Pyrodictium delaneyi: one gene and its partner. The protein of the gene in region 2 binds, or shares a complex with, the protein of the main gene of each other region. Links are inferred from orthologs where the notes say so. Each region holds a gene or a part of one and is shown on either strand. Other genes may lie near its edges.

What was found. Proteins that work in one complex are often made in the same cells at the same time.
Region 1: Pyrde_RS00645 (region 2) and Pyrde_RS02220 share a complex: the UniProt entries of both Methanocaldococcus jannaschii proteins name them as parts of the 30S ribosomal subunit. The link is inferred for Pyrodictium delaneyi from one-to-one orthologs.

Annotation. Positions count from the first base shown.
Region 1 is NZ_CP013011.1:439,486-443,863, reverse strand. Bases 640-3,611 are described here. They hold Pyrde_RS02220 (30S ribosomal protein S12), read left to right. Parts: upstream 640-1,889; coding sequence 1,890-2,333; downstream 2,334-3,611. Other genes in these bases: Pyrde_RS02210 (30S ribosomal protein S7), read left to right, coding at 3,061-3,611; Pyrde_RS02215 (bifunctional nuclease family protein), read right to left, coding at 2,419-2,916; Pyrde_RS02225 (NusA-like transcription termination signal-binding factor), read left to right, coding at 1,396-1,827; Pyrde_RS02230 (50S ribosomal protein L30e), read left to right, coding at 1,029-1,361; rpoA2 (DNA-directed RNA polymerase subunit A''), read left to right, coding at 640-1,029. Outside these bases: more of rpoA2, read left to right, coding at 1-639; more of Pyrde_RS02210, read left to right, coding at 3,612-3,669; tuf (translation elongation factor EF-1 subunit alpha), read left to right, coding at 3,771-4,378. UniProt on the Methanocaldococcus jannaschii protein: With S4 and S5 plays an important role in translational accuracy. Located at the interface of the 30S and 50S subunits.
Region 2 is NZ_CP013011.1:99,883-103,664, forward strand. The notes cover bases 22-2,857. They hold Pyrde_RS00645 (30S ribosomal protein S27ae), read left to right. Parts: upstream 22-1,261; coding sequence 1,262-1,453; downstream 1,454-2,857. Other genes in these bases: spt4 (transcription elongation factor subunit Spt4), read left to right, coding at 22-171; Pyrde_RS00635 (GTP-dependent dephospho-CoA kinase family protein), read left to right, coding at 233-775; Pyrde_RS00640 (30S ribosomal protein S24e), read left to right, coding at 838-1,224; kae1 (KEOPS complex N(6)-L-threonylcarbamoyladenine synthase Kae1), read left to right, coding at 1,407-2,492; Pyrde_RS00655 (Kae1-associated kinase Bud32), read left to right, coding at 2,456-2,857. Also shown: more of spt4, read left to right, coding at 1-21; more of Pyrde_RS00655, read left to right, coding at 2,858-3,163; Pyrde_RS00660 (XTP/dITP diphosphatase), read left to right, coding at 3,145-3,723.

The DNA.
Region 1 (4,378 bases), 340 kb from region 2 along the record:
TCTATAGGCGAGCCAGGTACACAGATGACCCTGCGTACGTTCCACTATGCTGGTATCCGCGAGTTCAACGTAACACTAGGTCTGCCACGCTTTATAGAACTTGTAGATGCTAGGCGCGAACCATCAACGCCAATAATGTACATTTACCTAGATGAAGAGCATCGCTATGATGAGAACAAAGCTAAGGAAGTAGCGCGTAGAATCGAGTATACCCGTATAGTAAACGTAGCATCTGAGATAGATATCGACTTAATCAACCTACGAATAGTCCTACGCCTAGACCCAGTAATGCTCGAGGATAAGGGTGTCACAGTAGAGCAAGTGAAGAAAACACTAGAGAGGTTAAAGCTCGGTAAGGTTGAGGAGGACTCATCAAACCCGCTAGTGCTCTACGTACAGTTGGAGCCCTCGGAGAGCTTTAGCCTCATAGACCTCCAGAAGAAACGGGAAAAGGTTCTCAACGCCAAGATAAAGGGTATCAAGAAGATAAGGCGTGTAATAATCCAGTCAATGGTTAACGATGAGGGTAAGACCGAGTACTTCCTCGTAACAGAGGGTAGTAACCTGAAGGATGTCCTTGAGGTTCCTGGTGTAGATCCCCGCCGTGTCTATACGAACAACATCCACGAGATAGAGGAGATACTAGGCATTGAGGCAGCCCGTGCAATGCTAGTCAAGGAGATGAAAGATGTACTGGATGAACAAGGTCTCGATGTAGATATACGTCACATAGTGCTTGTCGCTGACGTTATGACTATGACTGGTCGCGTGAGGCAGATAGGCCGTCATGGTGTGAGCGGTGAGAAGCCCAGCCCACTAGCACGTGCAGCCTTCGAGATGACAACTCAGAACCTCTTCGCAGCGGCGGCGAAGGGTGAGGTAGACAAGCTGCTGGGTGTGACCGAGACTGTTATAGTGGGCGGTGTGGTACGGGTCGGCACTGGGATGGTAGAGGTACGGATGAACCCGTCCCTGGTAGCAAAAGCTATGGCCCAGACACCAGAAGCGGGGCAGCGGGGTGAGGCTTAGTGAGCGCGGTCCAGGTAACAGATATCGAAAAGGAACTAGTTAACGCGCTCAAGACAGGCAAGGTTATACTCGGCTCGAGGAAGACGCTACGCTATGTGAAAACAGGTAAGGCGAAGGCAGTAATCGTAGCAGCTAATGCTCCACCAGAGCTGCGTAGTGACATACTATACTATGCAGAACTTAGCGGCATTCCGGTATATGTCTATCCCGGTACGAGTGTAGAGCTGGGAGCCGTCTGCGGTAAACCCTTTACAGTAGCCAGCCTAGCTATTCTCGATCCGGGAAGCTCTCGCATCCTCGATCTAATAGAGGCTGCTAGGAGCAAAGCCTAGTAAGCAATGAATGATGGGGGTGTAGTGGAGGGCCTTGGTCAACATAAGGCTAACAGCTGAAGAGATGCGCTACATGGCTCTCCTCCAGGATCTTACAGGAGCTATAGCCCGTGACTGTATAGTAGACAGCGAGAACAACCGCGTGATATTCCTAGTACGCCCTGGTGACGCGGGCAAGGCGATAGGTAGGCGGGGCGCCAATATAAACAGGCTGCGCAGGCTACTAGGCAAGGAGATCGAGGTAGTAGAGTTTGCTGATGATCTCGAGAGCCTGGTAAAGAACCTCTTTGCCCCGGCAAGGATTCTCAGCGTCCGTGTCGCCCAGCGCAATGGCAGGAAAATACTCTACGTGACAGTAGACCCAAGCGACAAGGGTCGGGCTATCGGCAAGGGTGGACGCAAGGTATCAGTAGCCCGTATCGTCCTAAAGCGGTACTACGATATAGACGAGATAAAAATAAGATAACCCCCTCCAGTTTCATCGCCCCTAGTAGATGGGGAGCAGCTTAGAGGAGGGTGTATCGGGTCGTGACCGGCAAGAAGTCGCCTAACGGGCTGTTCGCGGCACGTAAGCTGCGCCGTAAGAGGCTCAAGTTCCGCTGGAGTGAGCGCGAGTTCAAGATACGCATGCTGGGCCTCAAGAAGAAGTACGATCCTCTAGAAGGAGCCCCTATGGCCCGTGGCATAGTGCTAGAGAAAGTTGGCGTAGAGGCTCGTCAGCCGAACTCTGCTGTACGTAAGTGTGTACGCGTTCAGCTAATCAAGAATGGCCGTGTAGTAACTGCATTCGTGCCTGGTGACGGTGGCCTCCTAGTAGTAGACGAGCACGATGAGGTACTCATAGAGGGTATAGGTGGTCCCCGCGGTCGCTCAATGGGTGACATTCCGGGCGTACGTTATCGTGTAGTAACAGTCAATGGTGTATCGCTGAAGGCTATACTAGAGGGCCGTAAGCAGAAGCCACAGCGCTAACCAACTCTTTATGAGTACAACGAGCCCGCCCCCTCGTAATCCTATTGTAATAATTATTACTTTGGCCTTTCTATCTGGTTCGGTCCTAAGGTTGTAGGTCTTCCTCTTCCTCCTCTTCGTGCGAACGCCTCTCATACTCCTCTTGTTCGTCTACAAGCCTCTTGGACACATATATTGGTTTCTTGAAGAGTCGTGCCAGAAATATCGCGTGGCTTGGCACCATTCTCCTTATCATGTATAATCCGTTAAGGTTGAAACTCACTTTTGCTGTGTAGAGGAACGTAGTGTAATCTATCTCGTCTATAACTACGTGTTCGAGGTGTTTGCCCAACTCCTCTATGAAGGAGTGAAGGTCTGCCAATACGTCGAAGAGCGTCTCGCGCTGCCCGAATGCTGATATTTCCTCGTTCTCTTCGAGCCTATTGAGGGCCTGGACTATCTCGAAGGGTACGTTGTAGAGCGTGAACTCCCGACCGTCCTCTAGCTCGAGAATTATGACTGGTATGTGGGGTGGACTGGGGGTTATCATGGCTGTTATGCTTCGTGCCTCAAGGAGTACGTCGCCGGAACGTGGAGGCGGCATAGTGTTTCAGACCCTCCCAGTAACGCTTTCCTCATTGAGCTTATCCTTGTCCCACTAAGGGCCTTACTCCTATTACAACTACGGAAACTGCAAGCCTAAATTTATCCGGGTAGCGGGTGCGCCTGTGTACCGGGGACACGGGGTATGGCTGCCGTAGAGCAGGAGACCCGCACAGTGGGCATGGATCCAGCTAACATCAAGCTGTTTGGTAAATGGAGCTTTGAGGGAGTAGAGATAAGGGACCCCGGACTCAAACGCTATATAAGCCTCAAGCCAGTTTGGCTGCCACACACTGGTGGTAGGCACGAGCACCGCCGCTTTGGTAAATCCGAGGTTCCGATAGTAGAGAGGCTGATAAACAAGCTAATGCGTCCCGGCCGCAACATGGGCAAGAAGCATCTCGCATATAACATAGTGAAGCAGGCCTTTGAGATAATACACCTACGGACAGGAGAGAACCCACTCCAGATACTTGTACGCGCTATAGAGAACTCGGCACCCCGTGAGGACGTAACGAGGATAATGTACGGTGGTATAACCTACTTCGTTGCTGTCGACGTAGCGCCGCAGCACCGTGTAGATGTAGCTTTGAAGCACTTAACGGAGGGTGCACGGATGTGTGCCTTCAACAATCCCAAGCCTATCGAAGAGTGTCTAGCAGATGAGCTAATCGCTGCTGCTGAGGGCGATCCGAAGAGCTTTGCCGTACGTAAGAAGGAGGAAATCGAGAGGATAGCGCTAAGCTCCAGGTAGCGTGTAATAATACTGTGTAAATACCATTCACTAAACCTTTATAAGACGCGTTTCCCAAAGCTGCCTCTCCGGCAAAGAGGAAAGGTACTGGGGGAAGACTCATGAGCCAGCAGAAGCCTCACATAAACCTAGTGGTAATTGGCCACGTAGACCACGGTAAGAGCACGCTAGTAGGCCACCTGCTATTCCGTCTAGGCTTCGTCGACGAGAAGACGCTAAGGACACTAGAGGAGGAGGCAAAGAAGAAGGGTAAGGAGTCGTTCAAGTTCGCCTGGCTAATGGACAGGCTAAAGGAGGAGCGCGAGCGCGGTGTAACGATTGACCTGAGCTTCGTAAAGTTCGAGACCAAGAAGTACTACTTCACCATCATCGACGCCCCCGGTCACAGAGACTTCATCAAGAACATGATTACTGGTGCTAGCCAGGCAGACGCAGCCATCCTAGTAGTATCTGCAAGGAAGGGTGAATTTGAGGCCGGTATGAGCGCTGAGGGTCAGACCCGTGAGCACCTCATCCTAGCAAAGACAATGGGTATCGACCAGCTCATAGTTGCTGTCAACAAGATGGACGCTCCTGACGTGAACTACAGCCAGCAGAGGTATGAGCAGATAGTAGCTATACTCAAGAAGTTCATGAAGGGTCTCGGCTACAAGGTTGATCAGATACCATTTATACCAGTATCCGCCTGGACTGGCGAGAACCTCATCGA
Region 2 (3,782 bases):
AAGTGCAAAAGCCTAGTGCCGCGGGAGGCCACTCGGTGCCCAGTTTGTGGCTCTACGGATATATCTGAAGATTGGGAGGGAACACTCGTAGTCATAAACCCGGAGATGTCGCTCATAGCAAAAAGGCTTGAGATAAACCGGCCTGGAAGATACGCAATAAAGGTACGGTAAGGTAGTAATAGGCTAGCAATATGGAGTTGAAAGTTTGGTAGGCTCTCGGGTGTTTTATACCATGGGTGTGCTGGGCTCCATTTTCTGTATGCCAGAGGAGCTTAGACCTCTTCTCGCGTCACGTGCGCCGCGCAGCATGCTAGTTCCTAGTCTTAACTATGTAGAGTCAATGCTAAGGTATGCTAGGCTAATAGTTGTAGGTGATAGAGTTACGAGAGACGCCCTAAGCCTAGGCTTAAGACCGGTACTCGCTGTATACGATTGCACGGAAATGCGCTACAATGTAGAGTGCCCAGAACTGCCAAGGGACTATCGCCGGGTCCATGTAGCTAATCCACGTTCATCGATATCCTTAGAGGCGCTTAACGCTATTCGTGACGGTATCCGCTCGGGACGTTATACTGCTATCCAGGTCAAGGGTGAGGAGGATCTACTAGCCATACCGGCCATCCTGTACGCCGATGTGGACTCTATAGTGGTTTATGGGCAGCCCTCGCGTGGCGTCCTACTAGTTCATGTAGACTGGTATGTTAAGAGGCTAGCCTGGAGCTTGCTGCGCATGTTCCAACCATGTGATGTGCCGCTGGAAAAGGCTAAAGAATAAACCCGGGAGGTCTGCTGCTCTGCACGGGGCTAGATAGTAGAGGGTATTGCGAGGTGGCGGTAGTGTCTCAGCCAAGTACGCCTATGGATGTGATTGAGCTACTAAGACCTAAGGATGGGAAAAAGCTTGAGGTAGACCTAGGCGAGGGCTACGAGGTCTACGCGGTAAAGGACTGGTATAACCCGCTGATAAAGCGCCGTGAGCTAGACGTAATAATACTCCACGTGGGTAAGCCTACTCCGAGCCGCATGAAGCTCCGCTATGCCTTCTCCAAGGCTCTAGGTGTTGACATCAAGAGGCTCTACATCAGGAAGGTCCTAAGCGAGTACGGTGTTGGGAGGACAAAGGCCGAGATACACGTATATGACACTCCAGAGCGTGCGCTACAGTTCGAGCCTAAGTACATTATAGAGCGTAACAAGCTGCCAGAGGAAGAGGAAGAAGAGTAAACCCTCCCATAACATGGTCGTAGCGGGGTGAGCCGGTATGGCGAAGGAGGGGCTTAAGCTCTACGTGCACAAGCTATACGAGTACGACTATAACACTGGTACAATAAAGCGAAAGAACAAGATATGCCCACGATGCGGCAGCTTCATGGCGTTCCACAAGAAGCCGGTGCCGAGGTGGCATTGTGGTAAATGTGGCCACACAGAGTTCGTCAGAGAAGCTAAGGGGTGACCCCAGCAAGCTATACCACGGGCTAGACTGGAGCCGCGAAACCTATGTTCTCGGCATCGAGTCTACGGCTCACACTTTTGGCGTAGGTATAGCCTCTACAAGACCGCCCTACATTCTGGCTAATGTCCGCGACGTATACCGCCCAGAGAAGGGTGGTATACACCCTAGAGAGGCGGCTAGCCACCACGCCAGGGTCGCACCTAGAGTCCTCTCCGAGGCTTTGCGACAGGCAGGCCTCAGTATAGGCGATATAGACGCTATAGCCGTAGCTCTTGGGCCAGGGCTCGGCCCGGCGCTCCGAGTAGGCGCTACGATAGCCCGTGGGCTTGCCGCATACTACTCGAAACCACTTGTGCCGGTAAACCATGCACTAGCCCACATAGAGATAGGGAGACTTGCTACAGGGCTCAAAGACCCGCTAGTCCTCTACGTCTCTGGAGGAAATACGATGGTGGCGGCTTTCGCTAAGAAGCGCTACCGCGTCTTCGGCGAGACGCTTGACATAGCTCTAGGCAATCTCCTAGATACGTTTGCGAGGGATGCAGGCCTCGCACCGCCATACATAGTAGAAGGGCTCCATGTTGTGGACCGGTGTGCTCAGGAGGCGGAAAAGCCGGCAGACCTCCCCTACGTCGTCAAGGGGATGGATGTATCGTTCTCTGGACTCCTAACAGCTGCCCTCCGGATGTGGAAGAGCCGAGCGGCTGAGCGTCCCTCCATATGCCTTGGACTACGGGAAGTAGCCTACGGAGCAGCTGTAGAGGTAGCAGAGAGAGGGCTAGCCCATACGAGAAAGAAGAGCATCCTGGTCACGGGCGGTGTTGCAGCTAGCCCTGTGCTCCGGAGCAAAATAGAAGACATGGCTAGGTATCATGGTGCGCTGGCTGGGTATCCACCTCTACCCCTAGCGGGAGACAATGGAGCCATGATAGCGTGGGTCGGCCTCCTAAACTTTCTAGCAGGTATAACAATTAGGCCCGAGGAAGCTGTGGTGAAGCAGCGTTGGAGGCTCGACAGCGTGGAGGTACCGTGGCGCTAGAGGGCCTCGAAGAGCTAGGCGAGCCTCAGTACAAGGGCGCGGAAGCCTACGTCTACATAGTGGAGTGGCTAGGCAAGAAAGCTGTACTCAAGCTACGAGTACCCAAGACATACCGCCACTATCTTCTGGACAAGAGGCTCCGATGGCGCCGGACAATCAACGAGGCAAGAACAGTCCTTGCTGCACTGGAGCTGGGCGTGAATGCTCCAGCAATATACTATGTCAACCCTGTAGCCGGAGTAATAGTTATGGAGTATATCGATGCCCCTAGCCTCTACGAGATTATAGAAGCCAAACCCGAGGCAGCTAAAGAGTATGCACGACGCCTAGGCGAAGCCGTGGGGATTCTTCACGAGACTGGTATAAGCCATGGCGACTTGACTACAAGTAATGTACTCGTAAAAGATGGTGAGGTATACCTTATAGACTTTGGGCTAGCATCGCTGAAGAGTAGTGAGCGCGAGCAAGCTGTCGATGTCCACTTGTACATGCGTAGCCTCGAGTCAACGCATCCTGAACACGTGGATAGCTTGCTCGAAGCCTTCCTAGAGGGCTATAGCTCTACACGGGGGAGTTCATGGACAGAGAAGATTATGCAGCTAGTACGTGAGATAAGGCTTATGGGTAGATACCGGGAGGAGAGGCGGACAGCATGGCGCCAGGAAGAGTGATTTACGTTGCGACTTCAAACATGCATAAGGTAGAGGAGATAAACGCTGTCCTCCAAGAATGTGGATATCGCGTTGAGCCTATAGATGCGCCTAAGCTGGAGATACAGGGAGATCTAAAGCGCGTAGCCCTCTATGCAGCAGCGACCGCCTACAGTATAGTCGGGAAGCCGGTCCTCGTAGAAGATGCCGGTCTCTTCATAGAGGCTCTTCGCGGATTCCCAGGGCCATACTCATCTTACGTCTACAAAACTATAGGTATTGATGGCATCCTGCGCTTGATGAAAGGTGTTGATAATAGGCGGGCATACTTCTACTCGGTAATAGCTCTCGCATATGGTGGTGGTTTAGCCTTATTCGAAGGCAGATGCGACGGATACATCGCCGATGGGCCTCGCGGTGACAAGGGCTTCGGGTTTGACCCCATATTCATACCTGAGGGAGACAATAGAACCTTTGCGGAGATGGATGTAGAGGAGAAGAATAAGTACTCTCACCGTGCCCGCGCGGCGCGTGCTCTATGTAGTTGGCTAGAGAGGAATCAACAAGTGCTAACCAGCTAGACCCGGCAGCGCTAATAGAGTTTATTAGGCCCGAGAAGCGCTCCCCGCCTCCATGGCCT